DNA from 3 places in the Bradyrhizobium sp. CCBAU 25338 genome. Region 3 is predicted to be linked to each of the others. Evidence: predicted binding sites of a transcription regulator. Region 3 holds the regulator's gene; each other region holds the start of a gene.

Region 1 (7,495 bases), on a different contig from region 3:
CGGATGGACGCGCGTCGCTGTCGGCCGAGGGTGGGCTTGCCGGTCAACGCATCGCGCTCAGGAGCCTCGACATTGCGAGCATCGCCGCCGGTGGAGGCTCGATTGCCACTCTGGACGCGGGTGGTACGCTCCGCGTCGGGCCAGAAAGCGCAGGGTCCGTGCCGGGGCCTGCGTGCTACGGCAACGGCGGTGTCGAGCCGACGGTTACAGATGCCAATGTTGTTCTCGGATATCTGGACGCGTCTGCGTTCATGGGTGGAAAGCGGCCGCTCGATCGCGCGGCCGCAGAAGCGGCAGTCGATCGGCTCGCGAAAGCGCTCGAGCTATCCCGGGACGATGCCGCGGCTGGAATCTATCGAATGGTCAATCTGCGCATGGCGGACGGCATCCGTCTGATGACCCTGCGACGCGGCGTCGACCCACGTCGCTTCGCGCTGCTCAGCTTTGGCGGCGCTGCCGGCCTGCATGCGGCCGAAGTCGCGCGCGAACTCGAAATCAAGCGCGTCATCGTGCCGACGGCGGCTTCGGTCCTGTCCGCCTGGGGCATGTTGACCAGCGACCTGAGGTACGAGGTGAGCAGTACACACTACAGCTCCGGCCAACGGATTACGGCCCAGGAGGTCAGGACCATCTTCGCTGACCTCGAAAGAGAAGCTACGGGCCGTCTGAAGTCGTGGTTTGGTGGCGATGTGGCTGTCGAACGTTCCGCCGAGATGCGCTACGGCGAGCAGATCTTCCAGATTGATGTCCCGCTAAACGATCTCGATTGGAATTCGGAGAACATCGTCGATCGGATAGAGGAGCGATTCCATCGTCGCCACGAAGAACTGTACACCTACTCGTCGCCGGATCAGGAAGCGGTGTTCGTCAATGCGCGGGTCGCTGCCATAGGCGCTGTCCCGAGCGTCGGACAGGTCGCGCGTGGGCAGAAGACCGTAGCGCCCTGCAAGCCAAAGGGACGTCGAAAAGTATTCTTCGGCGAATGGCGAGAAGTTGAAGTATTCGCCGCGGATCAACTTCGTCCTGGTAACAAGATCGAAGGTCCAGCAATTGTGGAAGCTGAGACGACGACCGTCCTGGTTGGTGACGGCGATCAAATCGAGGTCAATGATCTGGGATGGCTCGACATTAGGCTCAGGTGATTGAATGATGAGGCCGCTCAGCGTTTGGGTGCGCCACTCCGTCAGCTTGGTCTGGCCTGAACTGCTGACGTTCCGAGCGCGACCGCGATCTTCGCCTTAGGGCGACGCCTTCGAAAGTCGGGATATCGTGCTGGCGGCAATGCGGCCGCATGCTGGACAGCGATAGGGACTTGGACTATTTCTGCCGCAGCGCGCGGGCGAGCTGATCTTCCAGCGGCTTGCGCAGGTAGGCGAGCGCCGTCCGCACGCCGTTCTGGATGAAGGCTTCAACCGGCATGCCGGGCACCAAAGCCTTGCCGTCGAGCTTGGCGAGTTCGCTCGCGTCGAGGCTGATGCGGGCGACGTAGTAAGCCGCGCCGGATTGCGGGTCTTTGGTCAGGTCGGCGGCGATCCGCGTCAACGTGCCGTCGAGCTCGGGGGTCACGGCGGCGTCGAACGCGCTGAAGCGGAGCTTGGCGGATTGCCCGACCTTGAGCCGGTCGATCATTTGCGGATCGACCCGGGCCTCGACCACAAGCGAATCCTTCGGCACGATGAGCATCAGCTGTTCGCCCGCGGTGATCACGCCTCCGACGGTGAAGACCGATTTCTGGTGGATCAGACCGTCTTGCGGCGCGCGCAATACCACGCGATCGAGCTGGTCCAACGCGGCAACGCGGCGTTCGCCGAGATCGGCAAGCTTGGTCTCGACGTCGCGCAGTTCGGTCGCGACCTCGCGGCGCTGGTCCTGAACCAGCTGGATGATTTGAAGTTCGGTTTCGGTGATCCGGCCCTTGGCGCGCGCGATCTCGGCGATCAGCTGGCCTTCCTCGCCGGTCAGGCGGGAGGCCTCGCGCTCGAGCGCAGTGAGGCGCGCATAGGGTACCAGACGCTTTTCATACAGCTGGCGGACGCCCTCCAACTCGGTGTCGATCCAGCGGATCTGTTCGCGCTTCGACGCGATCTGCGCCTCCAGGCCGCGGATCTCGTCCGCGATCTGCGCCTTGCGTTCGCGCAGCTGCGATTGCTGGCCGCTGATCGCCTCGCGCCGCCGGGCGAACAGCGTGGTCTCGCCCTCGATCATCTCCGCGATCGCAGCGACGGCGCGGCGTGCGGCGATCTCGCCGGGCAGCACCACCGCGTCGCGGCCGTTCTGCTCGGACTGCAGCCGGGCACGACGTACCCCTAGCTGGTTGAGCTGGTTTTCGATCAGCGCAAGGTTGGCACGCGACAGCGTCTCGTCGAGGCGGACCAGCACGTCGCCGGCGCGAACCTGATCGCCGTCGTTGACGTAGATGTCGGCGACCACGCCGCCGGTCGGGTGCTGAACCCGGCGGACGTTGCTGTCGACCACCACCTGTGCCGGCGCGATCACGGCGCTGGCGAGCGGCGCGGTCATCGCCCAAACGCCGGCGGTGGACACCACGATCGCCAGCGTGCCGATTCCGAGTCCGGTGGCGCGTCGGATATCGCGAAACGGATCATTGCGGCGAGCTTCGGGCGTGCGGGGTGCGGTCATATGGTGGTCCTCAACTGGCGGCGGCGGCCGGAACCGAGCGCGCATCGGGCACCGCCTGCAGCGCCGCTCCGCCCGGAGCCGGATGAGCGGCGAGCGATTTGCGCAGCACTTCGTCCTTCGGGCCGAACGCCTGCACCTGGCCGGTCGCCAGCGTCAGCACGAGATCGACCGCGGCGAGCGCCGCCGGTCGATGCGCGATGATGATGGCAATGCCGCCGCGAGCCCGGACGCGCCGGATGGCGTCGGTCAGCGCGGCGTCGCCTTCGGCATCCAGACTGGCGTTCGGCTCGTCGAGCACCACCATGAACGGATCCTTGTAGAGCGCGCGCGCCAACGCGATCCGCTGCCGCTGGCCGCCCGACAGGGTGGCGCCGGCTTCGCCGATCCGCATCTCGAATCCCTTCGGCAGCTTCAGGATCATCTCATAGGCGCCGGCGGCCTTCGCCGCGGCGATCACCGCCGCCTCGTCGATCTCCGGGTCGAAGCGTGCGATGTTCTCCGCCACCGTTCCGTCGAACAATTCGACGTCCTGCGGCAGATAGCCGATCATGCCGCCACGAATTTCTGCCGGCCACTGGTCGAGGGTGGCGCCATCAAGGCGGATCTCGCCGCGTGCGATCGGCCAGATCCCGACCAGCGCCCGCGCCAGCGTCGATTTGCCGGCCGCTGACGGGCCAATGATGCCGACCGCCTGTCCGGCTTCAAGTGCGAACGACGCGTTGTGCACGATCGCGGTGGTGCCGCCGGGGGCGGCGATCGTTACCTGCTCGACCGTGAGCCGATGGACGGCGCGTTCGGGCGCGACGTCCGGATTCGGGGCGTCGCCGTCGCGCAGGGCGGCGCGGAGCCGTTGGCCCGCCTGTCGCGCGCCGAGGAACGGACGCCAGATGGAGATCGCCAGTTCCACCGGCGCGAGCGCGCGGCTGCCCATGATCGACGCGGCGATCATCACGCCGCCGCTGGCCTGCCCCTCGATCACCAGATAGGCGCCGAGGCCGAGCAGCGCCGATTGCAGCATGAAGCGCAGCGTCTTCGACAACGCGCCGAGCGATCCGGCGATATCGGCGTTGCGCTGCTGGGCGGCGACGAGATCGTCGTTGGCGGCCCCGATCCGGTCGATCAACCGCTGCTCCATCCCCAGCGCGGCCACGATTTCGGCGTTGCGCCGACCGGCTTCAAGCTGGACGCCGCGGATTGCGCCGGCACGTGACGCGTCCCGGGTCGGCGCCCGCGTCAGCACCTCGGTGAGCAGCGCGATCCCGAACAGCAGCGCCGCGCCCGCGACCAGCGTCCAGCCGAGATAAGGATGCAAGAGAAAGCAGCCGGCGAGATACAGCGGCATCCACGGCAAGTCGAACAAGGTCGTCGGGCCGAGCCCGGAAAGGAACGACCGGACCGAGTCCAGATCATGTGACAATTGCAGGCCGCGATTCGCGCCGCCGCGCAGCGGCCCGCGCAGGATGTTGCAGACGACCGGTTGCCACAGCGCGGCGTGCAGCGCCGATCCGATCCGGGTCAGAATGCGCTGACGCAGCAGGTCGAACAGCCCTTGCATCGCATACGCCGCCGCCACCGCGATCGACAGCGCGATCAAGGTCGGAATGCTGTGCGATGGAATGACCCGGTCGTACACCTGCAGCATGTAGATAGAGCCGGTGAGCATCAGCAGATTGAGCACCGCCGAGAACAGTCCCACCGTCAGAAAGGCCGTTCTGCAGGAGGCGATCGCGGCCGACGCGAGATCGCCGGACGCGGGAGTCGACGCGGAGGACGTTGTTGCGGTCATGATACTCAATTCAAAAACGACGTCGGACCGTCACGGTCGGATGCGGTCGGCGTTCGTTAGCGAGGTTCAACGTCAGGCGCATGACAAAGCGCGGTGCGCGAAAACGCGGGCCCATGGCAACGAGGCCGCGACAACCTGCGACGAAACGCCGCCTTGGTTCGGAAGTTCGGCCGCGCGGGCCGGCAATCGAAACCTGGCGTGGTCGCCCCTCGCGGCGGGCTGATCGAGCTGTAGCGCGATGACTCATTGGCGATTGCTGCCGGCCGAGAGGTCGAGCGCGCCGCCTGTCGCAGATCGAGTCGTTGGTTCGCGCGGTCTTCGGGGCCTTTCGTGTCGTGACTTCACCGGCCCGTTAAGAAGCAGTCACCGATCTGTTGTCGTCGGCGTTCTAGAAACGCGCATTAACGATCCGTTAACCATCGGCCGTCTGGACCGCGCCCTTACGCATGCCGTGAGGCGGTGATCCGCGACGTCTTCATCTCAAGCGCTGGAGTGGCGATACATGTCGACGACCCCTCATGTCCTGGCGAATGGCGATTTCCTGCAGGACTGGTCCAATACCGGCCTTATCACGACCAACGATGACTGGTCGGGGGTCGCATCGATCGTCGGCTATCTCGGCAACGATGTCGTTTCGGCCACCGGGGTGGACGCGCGTACGGCTACCGGATCGTCGTCAGGAGATGCCGACGTCGTCGCCAACCAGACCAACACCGCCATCACCAACGGCGGTGTGGCCGAATTCCAGATCGCCGACCCGACGGTGGCGCTGAACGGCTCAAACAGTGCGGATGCCCCCAGCCTCGTGATCCATCTCGACGCCACCGGCCGCAAAGATGTCCGGCTGAGCTTCAACGCACGCGACCTCGACGCCAGCACGGACGACTCGGCGCAGCAGATCAACGTGCAGTACCGGCTCGGTTCGAGCGGGGCGTGGACCAACGTTCCGAGCGGTTACGCCGCCGACGTCACCACCGGCGGTGCCGCGACCCAGGTGACGCCGTTCGATCTGCTGCTGCCCGCCGCCGTCGACGGCCGCAACGACATCCAGGTTCGCATTCTCACCACCAACGCCGTCGGCAATGACGAGTGGGTCGGCATCGACGACATCCGCGTCACCAGTTCGTCCGAATCGTCGATCGAAGTTCATCACGTCGCCTTCGCGCCGGATTCGCTCACGGTGTCGCATGACGAAGGTAACAGCGGCCCGACCGTCTATCAGTTCACCGTCGAGCGCAGCGGCGGCACCACGGGCGACGTCGCGTTCTCGGGAACGATCGCTTCGGCGCAGACCGATGCGGCGGACTACGTCGGCGGCAAACCGGTCAGCTTCAGCGGCAGCATCGCGGCGGGAGAGACCTCCGCGGTCGTGACCGTTACCGTCGCCGGCGACATCGACAATGAGGCGAACGAGAGCTTCACACTGACGCTGCAGGACGTTTCCAATTCGGTGGCCGTGACCACCACGATCGGCAGCGCCGCGACGGCGACCGGCACCATCGTCAACGACGACGTCGGCATTACCAAGATCAGCGCGATTCAGGGCAGCGGGGCCGGCAGCGCCATGGTCGGTCAGACTGTGACCGTCGAAGCCATCGTGGTCGGCGACTTCCAGAACGGCGATGCCGACGCCAACCGCAATCTCAACGGCTTCTATCTCCAGGAGGAGACCACCGATTCCGACGGCAACGTGCTGACCTCCGAGGCGATATTCGTCTACGGCGGCGCCACCGACGTCCAGATCGGCGACCGGGTCCGCGTCACCGGCTCGATCAGCGAATATTTCGGTCTGACCGAGCTCACCGCCAGCAACATTTCGGTCGTCCAGGCCGGCGCGGTGGCCGACGTCGACACGATGGCGGTGCAGATCGACCTGTCGTCGATGGGCACCACGCTGAGCCAGGACGGCGACTACCAGCCCGATCTTGAAGCCTATGAAGGCATGCTGGTCACGATTCCGCAGACCCTGACCGTCACCGAGCAGTACAATCTCGACCGGTTCAACGAGATCAAGCTGGTGGCGGGCGAACGGCCCGAACAGTTCACGCAGGAGAACGCGCCCGACGCCGCCGCCTACCAGGCGTATCTGGCCGAGCTCGGTGCTCGCACCATCACCTATGACGATGGCCTGAACGTCCAGAACGCCGCGATCAACAACCTCGACGGCTTCGATCCGAACGACAACCCGTCCGCCGCGCCGAACTACGGCACCGCCGACGCGGTCCGGATGGGTGACACCGTCACCGGCCTGACTGGCGTGCTCGACTATCAATGGGCCGGCAACTCCGCCTCGGGGGCGACCTGGCGGATCCGCTCGGTCGAGGATGGCGCCAACACCTTCGGAGCCGGCGACAATCCGCGCACCGATGCGCCGGAAGACGTCGGCGGCCGCCTGAAGGTGGCGAGCTTCAACGTGCTGAACTACTTCACTACGCTGGACAATGGCGGCACCACCGCGATCGGCGAAGCGCCGCGCGGCGCCGACAACGCCGCGGAGTTCGCGCGTCAGACCGAGAAGCTGGTCGCGACCATCCTCGACATGGACGTTGACGTGCTGGCGCTGACCGAGCTGGAGAACGACTTCTCCGCTGCATCGTCCGGCAACGCCATCAAATATCTGGTCGAACAGCTCAATGCCGTGGCTGGGGCCGGTACCTATGCCTGGGTCGATCCCGGCCAGCAGTTCGTTGGCGGCGACGCCATCGCGGTCGGCTTCATCTACGACACCACCGCGGTGAAGATCGCCGACGGTACGACCATCGAGATCCTCAACGACGCGGACCTGCCCGGCCTCGGCCTTGGCGGCCTGCTCGGGCAGAGCACGGTCGGCGCGGTGTTCGACGGCGAGAACACCAGCCGCAACGCGATCGCGGTGACCTTCGAGGAGCTGGCGACCGGCGAAACCTTCACGGCGATCGCCAACCATCTCAAGTCCAAGAGCGGTACCGGCTCCGGCGCCGATTCCGATCAGGGTGACGGCCAGGGCAACTGGCAGAACCAGCGCGAGCTGGCCGCCACCGCGCTGACCGCGTGGGCGGCGAGCGATCCGACCGGCTCGGGCGATCCGGA
Region 2 (7,495 bases), on a different contig from region 3:
GACATCGGATAGAACGTCGTCAGCTTCGTCACCGCACGCTCCGCGCGCAGGCGCGACGTGGTGACGTCGCCGCCGAACATCGTGAGCAGCGGCGCCTTGCGCCGGCGCGCGTGGAACAGGGTCGTGCCGTCACCCCGCCGCACGGACGCCGGCCTTAAATTGACGCCCGAAACCGTCCGGACCACGTCGGCCGGAGCGATGCGCTCGCGGAAGTAGCGGCTGGCCGCTTCGCAGAGATAGCTGACGTCGGTTCCGGTCATCGCGACGATGGCGGGATCGCCGGTGAAATCATGCGTGACGGTGCCGATCAGCGTGAACTCCCGCTCGAACGGGCTTGCGAAAATCAACCGCCCGTCGTTGTTCTGGAAGACGTAGACGTTGTCCGACTCGAACAGCCGCGGCACGATGATCTGGCTCATCTGTGTGGCGGCCATGGCGGGCTGCGGTTGCCGCAGCACTGTCTCCGCAACCAATGGCATCCAGGCCCCGCTGGCGTTGGCCAGGGCCCGGGCCGTGATTGTGCGGCGATGGCCGCGATCAACCACCGCAAGCCGCCAGGTCTCGGTTCTATCGGCACGGACGCAGCGTGCCCCAGTTCGGATCGCCGCGCCACGTTCGGCCGCATCCAGCGCCGTGAGCACCACGAGCCGGGAATCGTCGACGACGCAGTCCGAATATTCGAACGCCGTGCCGAATGGGCGCCTTAGCGCGTTGCCGACCGGATGGTGGGTGATGTCGAGGGTCTTCGATGGGGCCAGGCCGCTCCGGCTGGCGAGGCTGTCATAGAGGAACAGAGCGCCGCGCAGCAGCCACGGTGGCCGCTCGTCCGCATGCGCAGGAATCACGAAACGCATCGGCCGGACCAGATGCGGCGCGATCCGGAGCCAGATCCGGCGCTCGGCCAGAGCCCGGCGCACCCGCCAAAAACCGCGGCGCTCCAGCACCGAGAGATCGCCATGGATCAGCCGCGGCGTCGCCGACGACGCGGCGCCTGCGAGATCGCCCTGCTCGAAGAGGATAACCCGCAGGCCGCGGCCCGCCGCATCGCGGGCGAGGCTGACACCGTTCAGGCCGCCGCCGATGATCGCGAGGTCGTAATCCGCCATGAAGCCGTCGAATGGGAGCGAAGCACTCCCATGACTAACCGGTCTTCAGCGCAAGCTCCATGGCTTCGGCGCGACCGACGAGGCCGGCATATTTCCCGATCGGCAGCGGCTTGCCGAGCAGATAGCCCTGCACGCCGTCGCATCCCTCCTTGGCGAGGAAGGCGAGCTGGTCCACCGTCTCGACGCCTTCGGCGATGATCGACATTTCGAGGCCGTGGCCGAGATCGATCACGGCGCGCACGATTGCCGCCGATTGCGGATTGCGGCCGAGATTGACGATGAAGGCGCGGTCGATCTTGATCTTGTCGAACGGGAACGCCTGGAGGTAGCTCAGCGAGGAGTAGCCGCTGCCGAAATCGTCCATGGAGATGCGCACGCCAAGCGCCTTCAGGCGGCGCAGCAGCGCGAGGCCGCGATCGAAATCCTCGATCAGCACGCCCTCAGTGATCTCGAGCTCGAGCCGGCCCGGTGCAAGGCCCGTCTCGATCAGGATCGAATGGACCAGTCCGACCACGTCACCGTGCATGAACTGCGCCGGCGACAGATTGACCGCGACCTGGAGCGGCTTCGGCCAGGACGCCGCCTCGCGGCAGGCCTCGCGCAGGATCCACTCGCCCATCTCGACGATCAGGCCGCTCTCCTCGGCGATCGGAATGAATTCGGCGGGCGAAACCTGGCCGCGCACCGGATGCTGCCAGCGCGCCAATGCCTCGAAGCCGATGATCTCGCTCTCGGCGACGCTGTGGCCCGCGATCCCCTGCGGCTGGAAGGCGAGCGAGAGCTCGCCGTTCTTGACCGCCATCGAGAGGTCCTGATGCAGCACGCGGCGATCACGGATCTGCTGGTCCATCTCCGGCTGGTAGAGACCGATCGTGCCGCGCGACTTCTGCTTGGCGCGGAACAGCGCCGCGCCCGCGTTGGCGAGCAGCGAGGCGCCATCGGTGCCGTTGTGCGGAAAGACCGACATGCCGGTGGTGATGCCGGCGCGGACCGGCCGGCCGTCGATCTGGAATTCCCGGGCGACGGCTTCGCCGATCTGCCGCGCCAGTGCGAGGCCCGCCTCGGGCTGCTTGCCATCGATGATCAGGCCGAACTCGTCGCCGGACAGACGCGCCACCACGCCGCCGCGCGCGGAGTCCTGGAGCCGATGGGCTACCTCGATCAGGAGCTTGTCGCCGAGCGCATGGCCGAAGACGTCGTTGACCTCCTTGAGCCCGTCGAGGTCGACGCAGAGCACGGCGAACTCCTCGCCGGTGCCATCGCAGGCCTCGATCATCTGGGTCAGCGCCTGGAGGAAGGCAGCGCGGTTCGGCAGATCGGTAAGGCCGTCGTGATAGGCCATGTGCGCCATGCGCGACTCGGTCTGGCGGCGGTCGGTGACGTCCTCGTGGGTCTTGATCAGATATTGCGGTTCGCCGGCATCATTGAGCACGGTAGCGCGGCGGGTGAGAAACAGCCGCAGGCCGTCCTTGGTCGAGATCGGGTGCTCCTCGGTGACCATCCCGCGCTTCTTGATCGCGGCCTCATCGCGCGCGATGATCAGCCTGGCTTCCTTGGGATTGAAGATGTCGGACGCGGTCAGGCCGGTGGTTTCCTCGCGCCTGCGGTTGAGGATCGTCTCCGCGCTGCGGTTGGCGAGCAGATAGCGGCCGTCCTTGACCTGTTCCACGATCAGCGCGACCGGGATGTTGTCGACCACGAGCTCGAGGAACTTCTTGGTGCTCTCCAGCTCCTGCGACAGCGAGCGGCGGTCGGTGACGTCCTCGAACACGATGAGCAGGAATTCGGGCTTGTTGCTCTCGTTGCGAACCACGATCCGGATCGAGGCGACCATGCGCCGCGCACCGGCACGGTCGACTTCGAACTCATTGCGGTATTGGCCATCCGGCGAATTGAGCGCCGCCCGGTCGGCCGCCTCGATGCTGGACGCCGAACTCGGCGCAAACAGCTCCCGCGCATTCCTGCCGACGGCGAAGTCCCGCGACAATCCCCAGAACCGTTCATAGGCGCTGTTGGCGAAGATGTAGCAACCGTCCTCGATGCTCTTGGCTGCCACGCAGGCCGGCACATGGTCGAGCACCGATTCCAGGAATTGCTTGGTGGAGGCGAGCTGCCGCGACAGCCTGCGCTGCTCGCTGACGTCGAGATGCGTGGCCACCGAGCCGCCGTTCGGCAGCACGAAGTACTTCACCAGGATGGCCCGCCCGTCGGGCAGTTCCGTGATCAGACCATTGGCGCTTGCCGCCTTGTCGTAAAATTCATCGTCGGAGGCGGCCAGCACTCCGCGCTTGCGCCGAAGCGCGAGGAGCTCACGGCCGTCCATGCCGGGCCGGACATCCGACCGCGTCAGACCATAGATCTCGAGATAGCGGTCATTGCAGAAGATGACGCGGCGCTGCGCATCCGTCATCACCACGCCCTGATTGAGATTGTTCATGGCGGAGGAGACGAAGGCGTTGCGCCGCAACTGCAAACGTCTGGTCCGGCGCAGCGAGGAATGGATCCACAGCGCGATCGCGGCGAGGAGCGAGCACACGACGATGCCCGCAATCAGGGCTTCCCAGATCACGCTGGGATCGAGCTTGGTGAGATCGCCCGGAGCGGCAAAGCTGTCCGACAGCGCAAAGGCACGCGCAGGCGTGACCGCACCGGCCAGGCATGCGACGGCCTGCACAGCAATCGGAAGCGTGCTGCCCGCGTGCCAGTTCTTCTCAGCCATCAGCCACCCGCGATTTCAACGTCGGATTGTCTGGCCTCCCGGGTTTGGATCGGGTAAACGCCTGTAGGCGCGACAGAAAAATGTGACGCGAAATGCGGCAATTGCCCTGACATGATAAATGCTTGCTTAATGGAAAACGGGCCCGCGCCCTCGTTCTCGGCTCCAATGCCACCGGCACTTCCAGCGGACATTCTGCACAACCATGGATAGGGTCGATTGCATCGTCATCGGAGCCGGCGTCGTCGGGCTCGCGGTAGCCCGGAAGCTCGCCCAGGCCGGGCGCGAGGTCATCGTGCTCGAGGCAGCCGAGGCCATCGGCACCGTCACCTCCTCGCGCAACAGTGAGGTGATCCATGCCGGCATCTACTATCGCGCCGGGAGCTGGATGGCGCGCATGTGCGTCAGCGGCAAGCACGCACTCTACCGCTACTGCGCCGAGCGCGGCATCCCTCACAAGAATTGCGGCAAGCTGATCGTTGCGACCAGTGCGAAGGAAACCGAGAGGCTGCAATCGATCAAGGCGCATGCCGAGGCCAATGGCGTGCTCGACATGCAGCTGCTCACGGGCGAGGCCGCGCGGGCGCTGGAGCCGGCGCTCGCCTGCGATGCTGCGCTGCTGTCACCGTCAACGGGCATCATCGACAGCCACGCCTACATGCTCTCGCTGCGCGGCGAGGCCGAGGACGCCGGCGCGGCCTTCGCGTTTCACACCCCGCTGATCCGCGCCAAGGCGAATGCCGGCGTCATCGAGGTCGAGGCCGGCGGCGAGGCGCCGATGACGCTGCAATGCGGCCTCCTCGTCAACGCCGCGGGGCTGTCGGCGACGAATGTCGCGCGCAACGTCGACGGCATGCCGCTGGACCGGATTCCTCCGGCCTATCTCGCCAAGGGAAATTACTTCAGCTGCAACGCCAAGGCGCCGTTCTCGCGTCTGATCTATCCGGTGCCCGAGCCCGGCGGGCTAGGGGTCCATCTGACGCTGGACATGGCGGGGCAGGCACGTTTCGGGCCCGACGTCGAATGGATCGAGACGATCAACTACGAGGTCGATCCGTCACGCGCCGAGCGCTTCTATCCGGCGATCCGCAAATACTGGCCGACGCTGCCCGATGGCGCGCTGATGCCGAGCTATTCGGGCATCCGCCCGAAGATCGTGCCGCCGGCTGTGGCCACGCAGGACTTCTTGATGCAGGGCCCGCGCGATCACGGCGTCGCAGGCCTGATCAACCTGTTCGGCATCGAATCCCCGGGACTGACGTCGTCGCTCGCGATCGCCGATCACGTCGCCGAACTCGCAGACATCTAGCGCGTTTTCGCGCGAGGTGGATGACGGTTGGCGTCGAGAAACGGTCCCAACAAAGCTGGCGCCAGACAGACGTCTTGCGCCACCTTGAAGCAGGGATGAGCACGAATGCCTTCATCCCTGCTTGAAAGGATGTGATCAACTCTACGATGTACGGGGGTCGCTAGTGGAGCGTATCGCCGTGCTTCAGACGCTCGATCTGGTCCTTGACCATCAACTTCCGGCGCTTCAACTCAACAATTTGCAGGTCGTCTGTTGAAAGGTGCACGAGAGCTTCGTGCAATTCGTTTTCGAGAAGTTTGTGCTTCCGTTCCAATTCAACAAGATGTGCCTGAATTGTCATTCGAAACCTCCTCGGTAGGGTTGAACCTTAGGATTCGATCCGGACAAGTAAGTCTACATCAGCGATTCGTTCTGTCGATGGGTATCCGTCGTCGCAGTGTCATTTTTGAAAGTTCATATGTAACGAAGCGTGACTAGGGGAACCGCGCGGGAAAAATCCGTGATATCAATGCGTCTGCGCGACGTCGCACCAGCCTGCGGAAATATCTTGCGGGAGATTGGCGAGTGAGGATCGCAGATCGCTTGCGATCACGCCGCGCAAGGACGATAATTTCCACAGGGCATCCACAGCCTTAATCTCACGCTTATCGGTTTTCGGCCACCGCAGACATGACCAATGAAGACGAGCGTGAGCTCGAAGCCGAGCTCACCCGGTTGCAGCAGGAACACCGAGATCTGGACGCCGCGATCGATGCACTGCATCAATCGCCCGCCCCCGACCTATTGCGGTTACAGCGGTTGAAGAAGCGCAAGCTGTTGTTGCGTGACCGTATCGCGTTCATCGAAGACCAGATTACCCCCGACATCATCGCCTGATCCGTGAGCGGCCTGCCCACATGAATCCGCTTGACTCAATGAGAACAAAATAGGAACATTTTGGAGCGCCCAAACCTCCGAAATGCCCAAGCCACGACACGAGGACAACGCAGATGTCGGCAACGCCCCTTCTCGACAACAGCCACTATGAACAGGCCTGTGATCAGGCGATCGCGATGTGCGACGGCAATCTGCGCAGCACCATCAAGGCGCTGATCATGGCCAATGAATATCTGGAAGCCGAGCTGGAGGAATTGCAGGCGGCGATTTCCGCCGGCTGCATTCCGGAGACCTCGCGCAGCAAGATGCGGAGCAAGAGCGGCGCCGCCTGATTTTCAACAACCGGAGCAACGCGATGTCGGATGTGACCTACTACGTTGCAATGCCCTTTTTGATCGATGCAGACGGCTCGCCGGTCGCGGGCACTGCCGAGGAATGCCAGACCTCGACTGCGGCGCTGCGGCGCGCCGAGATATTGGCCCACGGTGCCGGCCACATCGGCGCGGTCGCATTCAGCCGCAGCGGCGATCCCGTGACCGGCGAATTCGGCGACGCCAGGCTGCTGCGCAAATTCGGCAACGTGCCGGAAGATCTGGGGACACTGTAGGTTCAGCTGCTGACCAGCCTGATCCGCGGCTCGTGCCGCCGGCACGCCTTGCGCACGTACATGGCGGCGTCCGCCTCCTCCAGGGCGCGGCCTGCGTCGGACTGCGCCCCCAGCAGCGCGACGCCGGCGGAAGCGCCCGCGGTCACGTGCTGGCCGCGAAAGACGAAGGACAATTCGTCGATCGCCTGCTCGAAGGCCGCGGCCTTCGCCTTGGCGTCGGTCTCGGTGAGATTCCAAAGCAGCAGGGCGAACTCGTCGCCCCCGAGCCGGCCGACCACGTCGGAGGCACGGACCTGTCGCGTCAGCGTGGCGACGATCGCCTTGAGCACCTCGTCGCCGGCGGCATGACCGAACGAATCGTTGATCGGCTTGAGCCGATCGACGTCGAGCACGATCAGTGCCCCGCTGGCGCGGTAGCGCTTCATATAGGCGATGGCGCGCGCAAGCTCGCGCTCGAAGCCGCGCCGGTTGGGAATCTCGAGCAGGAAATCGGTGTCGGCCACAGCTTCCAGTTCCGCGACCCGGAGCTGCGCCTCCTTGAGCTTGGCTCGCAGGCCCCGGATTGTCGCCCTGACGTTGTCCTTGGCCCCACCATCGCCCGAGGCGGCGCGCCGGGGCGGCTTCGCCGGACGCTTGGTCAGCCGTTTGGGGGCGGATCGGCCGGCGCTGGTCTTCCGGCCGTTTTTGGCCTTCGCAGCGCTCGCCCTTCTTGGTTTCTTCATGGGCATCCTGCTCAATGAAGGCTTGCGGGGATTCACCAAGACAGGATAGTGGATTCCCTTCTCCTTGCCACCGCCTTGCGAGCCGCCGGCCGGAACCGTAAATCTGGCCTATCTTTCTGTTTTTCCGGGCACAATTGACGTCATGACCGCGCCGATCGC
Region 3 (7,495 bases):
GCGAGCGATATGCCTCTCAAGCCTGAGCAACTTGAAAAGGACGGAATGATCCAATGGCCGCAGGCGATGGGTGCCTTGGTGCCGGTCGTCAATCTCGAAGGGATCAAGTCGGGCGAGCTGGTGTTTTCTGGCGAGTTGCTGGGCGACATCTATCTGGGCAAGGTCAAGACATGGAATGACCCGGCGATCGCCAAGCTTAATCCCAAAGTGAAGCTCCCCTCGGACGCCATCACCGTCGTGCGTCGGTCGGACGGCTCCGGCACCACGTTCATCTGGACCGATTTCCTTACGAAGACCAATGCCGAGTGGAAGACAAAGGTCGGTGCCGGTACCGCGGTCGAGTGGCCAACGGGTGTTGGCGCCAAAGGCAATGAAGGCGTCGCGGGCAATGTCAGCCAGACCAAGAACTCGATCGGCTATGTCGAGTATGCCTATGCCAAGCAAAACAAGCTGACCTACGGTGCCCTGATCAACAAGTCCGGCAAGACCGTGCAGCCGACCGTTGCGGCCTTCCAGGCAGCAGCCGCCAACGCCGACTGGGCCGGCTCCAAGAACTACTATGTGATCCTGACCGACCAGCCCGGTGAAACGTCGTGGCCGATTACCGGCGCGACCTTCATCTTGATGCACAAGGATGCGACCGACAAGGCGGCGTCCCAGGAAGCCATCAAGTTCTTCAAGTGGGCGTTCGAGAAGGGCGACAAGATGGCGGAGGAGCTCGATTACATCCCGATGCCCGACACGGTCGTGAAGCAGATCGAGAAGACGTGGGCTGCCGAGATCAAGAGCTGATTGCAGCGTACTGAAACTCGCGCTCCGCCTCGGCGGGCGCGAGTGAAAGAACGGCCCGGAATCCCAGGATTCCGGGTCCTTGAGACCACCCGGAACGACGCGGCAAACCGTCGAAAACGACCGCCTTTGGCGGCATGCAGATGGCGTAAGGCAAAACAGGGGATCGGCGTGGCAGAGATGGCCGTTCAGAGCGATGCAATCGACGACGCCGGACCGTATGATCGCGCCAAGGCCTTGGGCGCGTTCAAGCTCGGTGACGTCACCTTCTACTGGGTCACGCGGCTTTCCGCGATCTCGGTGCTGCTGATCCTCGGCGGCATTATCATTTCGCTGATCGTGGGCGCCTTCCCGGCGATCAAGGAATACGGCCTGTCGTTCCTGTGGACGCAGCGCTGGGCCCCTTCGGCCGATCCGCCCGTGCTCGGCGCGCTCGGGCCGATGTACGGTACGCTCGTCACCTCCTTCATCGCGATGCTGATCGCCATTCCCGTCGGTCTCGGCATTGCGATCTTCCTCACCGAGCTCTGTCCGCAATGGCTGCGCCGCCCGATCGGCATGGCGATCGAGCTGCTCGCCGGCATTCCCTCGATCATCTACGGCATGTGGGGCTTCTTCGTGCTGGGGCCGTTCCTGGCCAACACCTTCCAGCCCTTCATGATCAGGGTGTTCGACGGCGTGCCCGTGCTCGGCGCGATCTTCGCGGGTCCCCCGTCCTATCTCAGCCTGTTCAATGCCGCGCTGATCCTCGCCATCATGGTGCTGCCCTTCATCACCTCGATCTCGGTCGACGTGTTCAAGACGGTGCCGCCGGTGCTGAAGGAAGCCGCCTACGGTGTCGGCTGCACCACGTGGGAAGTCGTGCGCAGCGTGGTGATCCCGTATACCCGCGTCGGCATCATCGGCGGCGTCATGCTGGCGCTGGGTCGCGCGCTCGGCGAGACGATGGCCGTGACTTTCATCATCGGCAATTCGTTTCGCATCTCTTCATCGATTTTCGCCCCGGGCACCACGATCTCGGCAGCGATCGCATCCGAGTTCGCCGAGAGCGACGGCTTGCACCAGTCCGGCCTGATCCTGCTCGGCCTGCTCCTGTTCGTGCTGACGTTCTTCGTGCTCGCGGCCGCGCGGCTGATGCTGATGCGCCTGGAAACCAAGGCCGGAAAGTGAAGCCATGAACCCGATCTATTCGCGCCGCCGCCGCTGGGACATCGTCATCCGCGGCCTCTGCATCGCAGCCGCCGCCTTCGGCGTCACCTGGCTCGCGCTGATCCTGGTCACGCTGCTCTACAACGGCTTGGCTGGGCTCAACCTTCAGGTCTTCACCGCAGACACGCCGCCGCCCGGATCGACCGAGGGCGGCCTTCGCAACGCCATCGTCGGCTCGCTGATCATGACCGTGATCGGCGTCGGCATCGGCGCGCCGCTCGGCATGTTCGCCGGCACCTATCTTGCCGAATACGGACGCAACGACAGGCTGACCTCGGTCATCCGTTTCATCAACGACATCCTGCTCTCGGCGCCCTCGATCATCATCGGCCTGTTCATCTACGGTGCGGTCGTGGTGCCGATGCGAGGCTTCTCGGCAATCGCTGGCGCGCTGGCGCTCGCCGTGATCGTGATCCCGGTCGTGGTGCGCACCACGGAGGACATGCTGCTGCTGGTGCCGAACCCGCTGCGTGAGGCGGCCTCCGCGCTCGGGCTGCCGCGCTCGCTGGTGATCAAGCGCATCGCCTACCGTGCGGCGCGCTCGGGCCTCATCACCGGCGTGCTGCTGGCCACTGCTCGCGTCGCGGGCGAGACCGCGCCGCTGCTGTTCACCGCGCTGTCGAACCAATTCTTCAGCCTCGGCCTGGACAAGACGATGGCCAACCTGCCGGTGACCATCAACAACTTCGTGCAGAGCCCCTACGCCTACTGGAAGCAACTCGCCTGGAGCGGTGCGCTGCTGATCACCCTGACTGTGCTTGCCCTGAACATTGGCGCCCGCATCCTTGGTGCCGAGAGGACCGCAAAATGAGTGAAATGTCTGTTTCCGTAAGCGCGCCGACCGTTCACCCCGGCTCGCAGCCGCTGCCCGAGGCGCCTGCCAAGGTCACGGCGCGCAACCTCAATTTCTACTACGGTGAGCACCATGCGCTGAAGAACATCAATCTGGCGCTCGGCACCAATCGCGTCACGGCCTTCATCGGCCCTTCCGGCTGCGGCAAGTCGACCCTGCTGCGTATCTTCAACCGGATGTACGACCTCTACCCGGGCCAGCGCGCCACCGGCCAGCTCATGCTCGACCACACCAACATGCTCGACCCCAAGCTCGACCTCAATCTGCTGCGCGCGCGGGTCGGCATGGTGTTCCAGAAGCCGACCCCGTTCCCGATGACGATCTACGAGAACATCGCCTTCGGGATCCGCCTCTACGAGAAGATCTCGAAATCGGAGATGGACGATCGCGTGGAGAAGGCGCTGCGCGGCGGCGCGCTGTGGAACGAGGTCAAGGACAAGCTCAATGCCTCCGGCCTGTCGCTCTCCGGCGGCCAGCAGCAGCGCCTCTGCATTGCCCGTACCGTCGCGGTGCGGCCCGAGGTGATCCTGTTCGACGAGCCCTGCTCGGCGCTCGACCCGATCTCGACCGCCAAGGTCGAGGAGCTGATCCAGGAATTGTCCGAGAACTACACGATCGCGATCGTCACCCACAACATGCAGCAGGCGGCCCGCGTCTCCGACAAGACCGCCTTCATGTATCTCGGCGAGCTGATCGAGTTCGACGACACCAGCAAGATCTTCACGTCGCCGACCGACCGGCGCACGCAGGATTACATCACCGGCCGGTTCGGCTGAGGAGACGGAACATGGGTTCTGAACATACCGCAAAGGCTTTCGATACCGACCTCCAGGAACTCACCCGCCTGGTCGCCGAGATGGGCGGCATCGCCGAGCGCATGATCGTCGATTCCGTCGACGCGCTGATCCGCCGCGACGTCGCGCTCGGTCAACGCGTCGTCGCCACCGACGCCGAACTCGACACGCTGCAGAAGCGCATCGAGGAGCGCGCCGTGCTCACCATCGCCCGCCGCCAGCCGATGGCCGTTGATCTGCGCGAGATCGTCGGGGCCATGCGCGTCGCGACCGATCTCGAGCGCATCGGCGATCTCGCCAAGAACATGGGCAAGCGCGTCGCAGCGCTGGAGACGGATTTTCATCCGCTGAAACTGTTCCGCGGCCTGGAACACATGACCGACCTCGTACAGCAGCAGGTCAAGTCGGTGCTGGACGCCTATGCCGCGCACGATCTGCCGGCAGCGATGGCGGTGTGGAAGGGCGACGAGGAAGTCGATGCCATCTGCACCTCGCTGTTCCGCGAACTCCTCACCTACATGATGGAGGATCCGCGCAACATCTCGTTCTGCATCCATTTGATGTTCTGTGCCAAGAACATCGAGCGGATCGGCGACCACGCCACCAACATCGCCGAGACCGTATTCTACATGATCGAGGGTCAGGCGATCACCGACAAGCGGCCGAAGGGCGACATGACGACCTTCGCCACGACGGTGCCGAATACCTAAACGGTGCCGAATACCCAAGGAGCGACGACAACATGGGCGCACGCATTATGGTGGTTGAGGACGAGGAAGCTCTCACCGAGCTTCTTCGCTACAACCTCGAAGGCGACGGCTATGACGTTGAGACGGTGATGCGCGGCGATGATGCCGACACCCGCCTCAAGGAGCACATTCCCGATCTGATCGTGCTCGACTGGATGCTGCCGGGCCTGTCGGGCATCGAGCTGTGCCGGCGGCTGCGCACCCGTCCCGAAACCAAGCAGCTTCCGATCATCATGCTGACCGCGCGCGGCGAAGAAAGCGAGCGGGTGCGGGGACTTGCGACCGGTGCCGACGACTACATCGTCAAGCCGTTCTCGGTGCCGGAGCTGCTGGCGCGCGTGAAGGGCCTGCTCAGGCGCGCCAGCCCCGAGCGGCTCGCCACCGTGCTCGCCTATGGCGACATCGAGCTCGACCGCGACAAGCGCCGCGTGGCGCGTTCGGGCCGGCCGATCGATCTCGGCCCGACCGAATATCGTCTGCTGGAGTTCTTCCTGGAGCATCCCGGCCGCGTGTTCTCGCGCGAGCAGCTGCTCGACAGCGTCTGGGGCCGCGACATCTACATCGACGAGCGCACTGTCGACGTCCACATCGGCCGCCTGCGCAAGCTGCTCAATCTCGGCCGGGAGCAGGATCCGATCCGCACCGTGCGTGGCGCCGGCTATGCGCTGGACGATCGGTTCGCGAAGGCGGAGCAGACCTGAGTTTTGTGGATGTCGAATTAGCGAGCCGCGGCAACAATCTTGGCCGTCATCCCGGGGCGCGCGTAGCGCGAGCCCGGGATCCATAACCACAAGACGTGGTTTGGCGAAGACTCGCAGTAGCCATCTCGCGCAATCACTGCGCCCTGTGGTTATGGATCCCCGCCTCCGCGGGGATGACACCGAGTAAGTCGAGCCGTCATCGTGTGACGGCTGCAGTCAGCTAAATCCGCAAACTCACCGCGTGCCCGGCTTCGCCGGCGCGCGCCGGCGATCCGCTGCGGGTTGATACGCCACGCGCGAATGCTGGGCGCAATAGGGCAGGCCGGAGAGCGCCTTGCCGCCGCAGAAGAAGAAATCCGGGCTCGAGGGATCTCCGACCGGCCAGTGGCAGGTCGCCTCGTTCAGCTCCAGCAGCGACAGCCGCTGGTTCATCGGCACCACATTGTCGTAGGTGACGGGTTCGGCCTCCACCTCGACCTCGAAGGCCTGCGCCAGCGCGGTGTTGCCGCGGGCAACGGGGCGGGTCACCCGCATCATGTGCTGCGCGGGCCGCGCCTTGCGCGGCCGGGGCGCTGCCGACGAAGGGCTCTTGGCGCGGCCGGACAGGCCGAGCCGGTGCACTTTGCCGATCACGGCATTGCGGGTCACATTGCCGAGCTCCGCCGCGATCTGGCTGGCCGAAAGTCCGGCCTCCCAAAGCTTCTTCAGCTGCTCGACGCGATCATCGGACCAGGTCAAAACCGTCATTGCACCCTTTCCCTCGCTGCGCGCCTACCATCCTGGGGCCTTCGCAGCGATTGCCTAAGCCTTGAAAAACCCGTGCGGCCAGAATCCCTTAAGGCTCGCCGGGCGCGCTCAAGACGCCCGAACGTTTACGCCGGTACATGAGGACTTAAGGGATCAGAACTGCTGCACGAGATGTCGTATCTGACAGTCCAAACGCTACAATATGGCGTGACTCCCGCGCAAGAGTCCGCCGACTCGCGTCCACATGTTCCGTGGTGAAAATCCCGCGAAATCGGCACCGCAAGACTACGGATTCAGCGTTTCGCGGGGCTTTCCGGGCGGCATTGACACCCGTCTTGCCAGGCATAAGATAGTCCTACGTGCCGCCCTTAAAAGGCGGCACGTTTCGTTTTCCGGGCCGGTCAATGGTGCGTTGCGTAATGCGCGCGTCACACCGTCCGCAACATTCAAGTGACGTCATGACGAACAGCGCCGCGCCGCATTTGCTCCCCGTTTTCGCCAGGGCCGACCTCGGTTTCGAGCGCGGCGAAGGCTGCTGGCTGATCGCAACCAATGGGGATCGCTATCTCGATTTCACCTCCGGCGTGGCGGTGAATGCGCTCGGCCATGCGCATCCCACTCTGGTCAAGGCGTTGCAGGAGCAGGCGACGAAGCTCTGGCACATGTCGAACCTGTTCCAGAGCCCGGACGGCGAGAAGCTCGCGGCGCGTCTGTGCAATGAGAGTTTTGCGGACTTCGTGTTCTTCTGCAATTCCGGCGCCGAGGCGCTGGAAGGCGTGATCAAGCTGGTGCGCCACCATCACTTCTCCAAGGGGCATCCTGAGCGCTACCGCATGATCACATTCGAGGGCGCCTTCCATGGCCGCACACTGGCGACGCTGGCCGCCACCGGCTCTGCAAAATATCTCGAGGGCTTCGGCCCGCCGATGGACGGCTTCGACCAGGTGCCGCATGGCGACCTGGAAGCTGTGAAGAAGGCGATCGGCCCGCACACCGCTGGCATTCTCATCGAGCCGATCCAGGGCGAGGGCGGCGTTCGTTCTGCGCCTCCCACGTTCCTGAAGGCATTGCGCGAGCTCTGCAATGAGCGCGGCCTATTGCTCGCCTTCGACGAGGTGCAGACTGGCATGGGCCGCACCGGCGAACTCTTTGCCTACAAGCGTACCGGTGTTGTGCCCGACGTGATGTCGCTGGCGAAGGCGCTCGGTGGCGGTTTCCCGATCGGCGCGGTGCTCGCCACCGCCGACGCTGCGCGCGGCATGGGGCCGGGCTCGCATGGTTCGACCTTCGGCGGCAATCCGCTCGCGATCTCGGCTGCGAACGCCGTTCTCGACGTCATGCTCAAGCCCGGCTTCTTTGACCACGTGCAGAAAATGTCGCTGCTGCTGAAGCAGAAGCTCGCCTCCGTGATCGATCGCCATTCAGATGTCGTCAGCGAGGTGCGCGGCGAGGGGCTCCTGATCGGCATCAAGGCCGTGGTGCCCTCGGGCGATCTCGTCGCGGCGCTGCGCGCCGAAAAATTGCTCACCGTCGGAGCCGGCGACAATGTCGTGCGCTTCCTGCCGCCCTTGATCGTTACCGAGGCGGAGATCGAGGACAGCGTCGGGCGGCTCGAACGCGCCTGCACTGCGATCTCGTCCAGCCAGACCAAGC

What was found. The regulator PhoB, encoded in region 3, activates phosphate uptake and scavenging genes when phosphate is short. The targets are predictions, from matches to a motif close to TGTCATNNANCTGTCAT.
Region 1: the regulator PhoB is predicted to act here: its motif matches at 4,788-4,804, upstream of ACM42_RS19835 (ExeM/NucH family extracellular endonuclease).
Region 2: the regulator PhoB is predicted to act here: its motif matches at 5,558-5,574, upstream of ACM42_RS20435 (YdcH family protein).

Annotation. Positions count from the first base shown of each region.
Region 1 is NZ_LFKY01000037.1:301,908-309,402, reverse strand. Features, by position in the region: gene ACM42_RS19850 (hydantoinase/oxoprolinase family protein) at 1-1,142, shown strand, start outside; gene ACM42_RS19845 (HlyD family type I secretion periplasmic adaptor subunit) at 1,318-2,640, opposite strand; gene ACM42_RS19840 (type I secretion system permease/ATPase) at 2,651-4,426, opposite strand; gene ACM42_RS19835 (ExeM/NucH family extracellular endonuclease) at 4,929-7,495, shown strand, end outside.
Region 2 is NZ_LFKY01000038.1:49,160-56,654, forward strand. Features, by position in the region: gene ACM42_RS20420 (glycerol-3-phosphate dehydrogenase) at 1-1,106, opposite strand, end outside; gene ACM42_RS20425 (EAL domain-containing protein) at 1,141-3,825, opposite strand; gene ACM42_RS20430 (NAD(P)/FAD-dependent oxidoreductase) at 4,028-5,131, shown strand; gene ACM42_RS20435 (YdcH family protein) at 5,292-5,471, opposite strand; gene ACM42_RS20440 (YdcH family protein) at 5,801-6,007, shown strand; gene ACM42_RS20445 (hypothetical protein) at 6,121-6,339, shown strand; gene ACM42_RS20450 (hypothetical protein) at 6,363-6,614, shown strand; gene ACM42_RS20455 (GGDEF domain-containing protein) at 6,617-7,336, opposite strand; gene purE (5-(carboxyamino)imidazole ribonucleotide mutase) at 7,479-7,495, shown strand, end outside.
Region 3 is NZ_LFKY01000003.1:488,425-495,919, reverse strand. Features, by position in the region: gene pstS (phosphate ABC transporter substrate-binding protein PstS) at 1-792, shown strand, start outside; gene pstC (phosphate ABC transporter permease subunit PstC) at 970-1,959, shown strand; gene pstA (phosphate ABC transporter permease PstA) at 1,964-2,809, shown strand; gene pstB (phosphate ABC transporter ATP-binding protein PstB) at 2,806-3,627, shown strand; gene phoU (phosphate signaling complex protein PhoU) at 3,639-4,355, shown strand; gene phoB (phosphate regulon transcriptional regulator PhoB) at 4,388-5,095, shown strand; gene ACM42_RS07580 (GcrA family cell cycle regulator) at 5,330-5,842, opposite strand; gene ACM42_RS07575 (aspartate aminotransferase family protein) at 6,301-7,495, shown strand, end outside.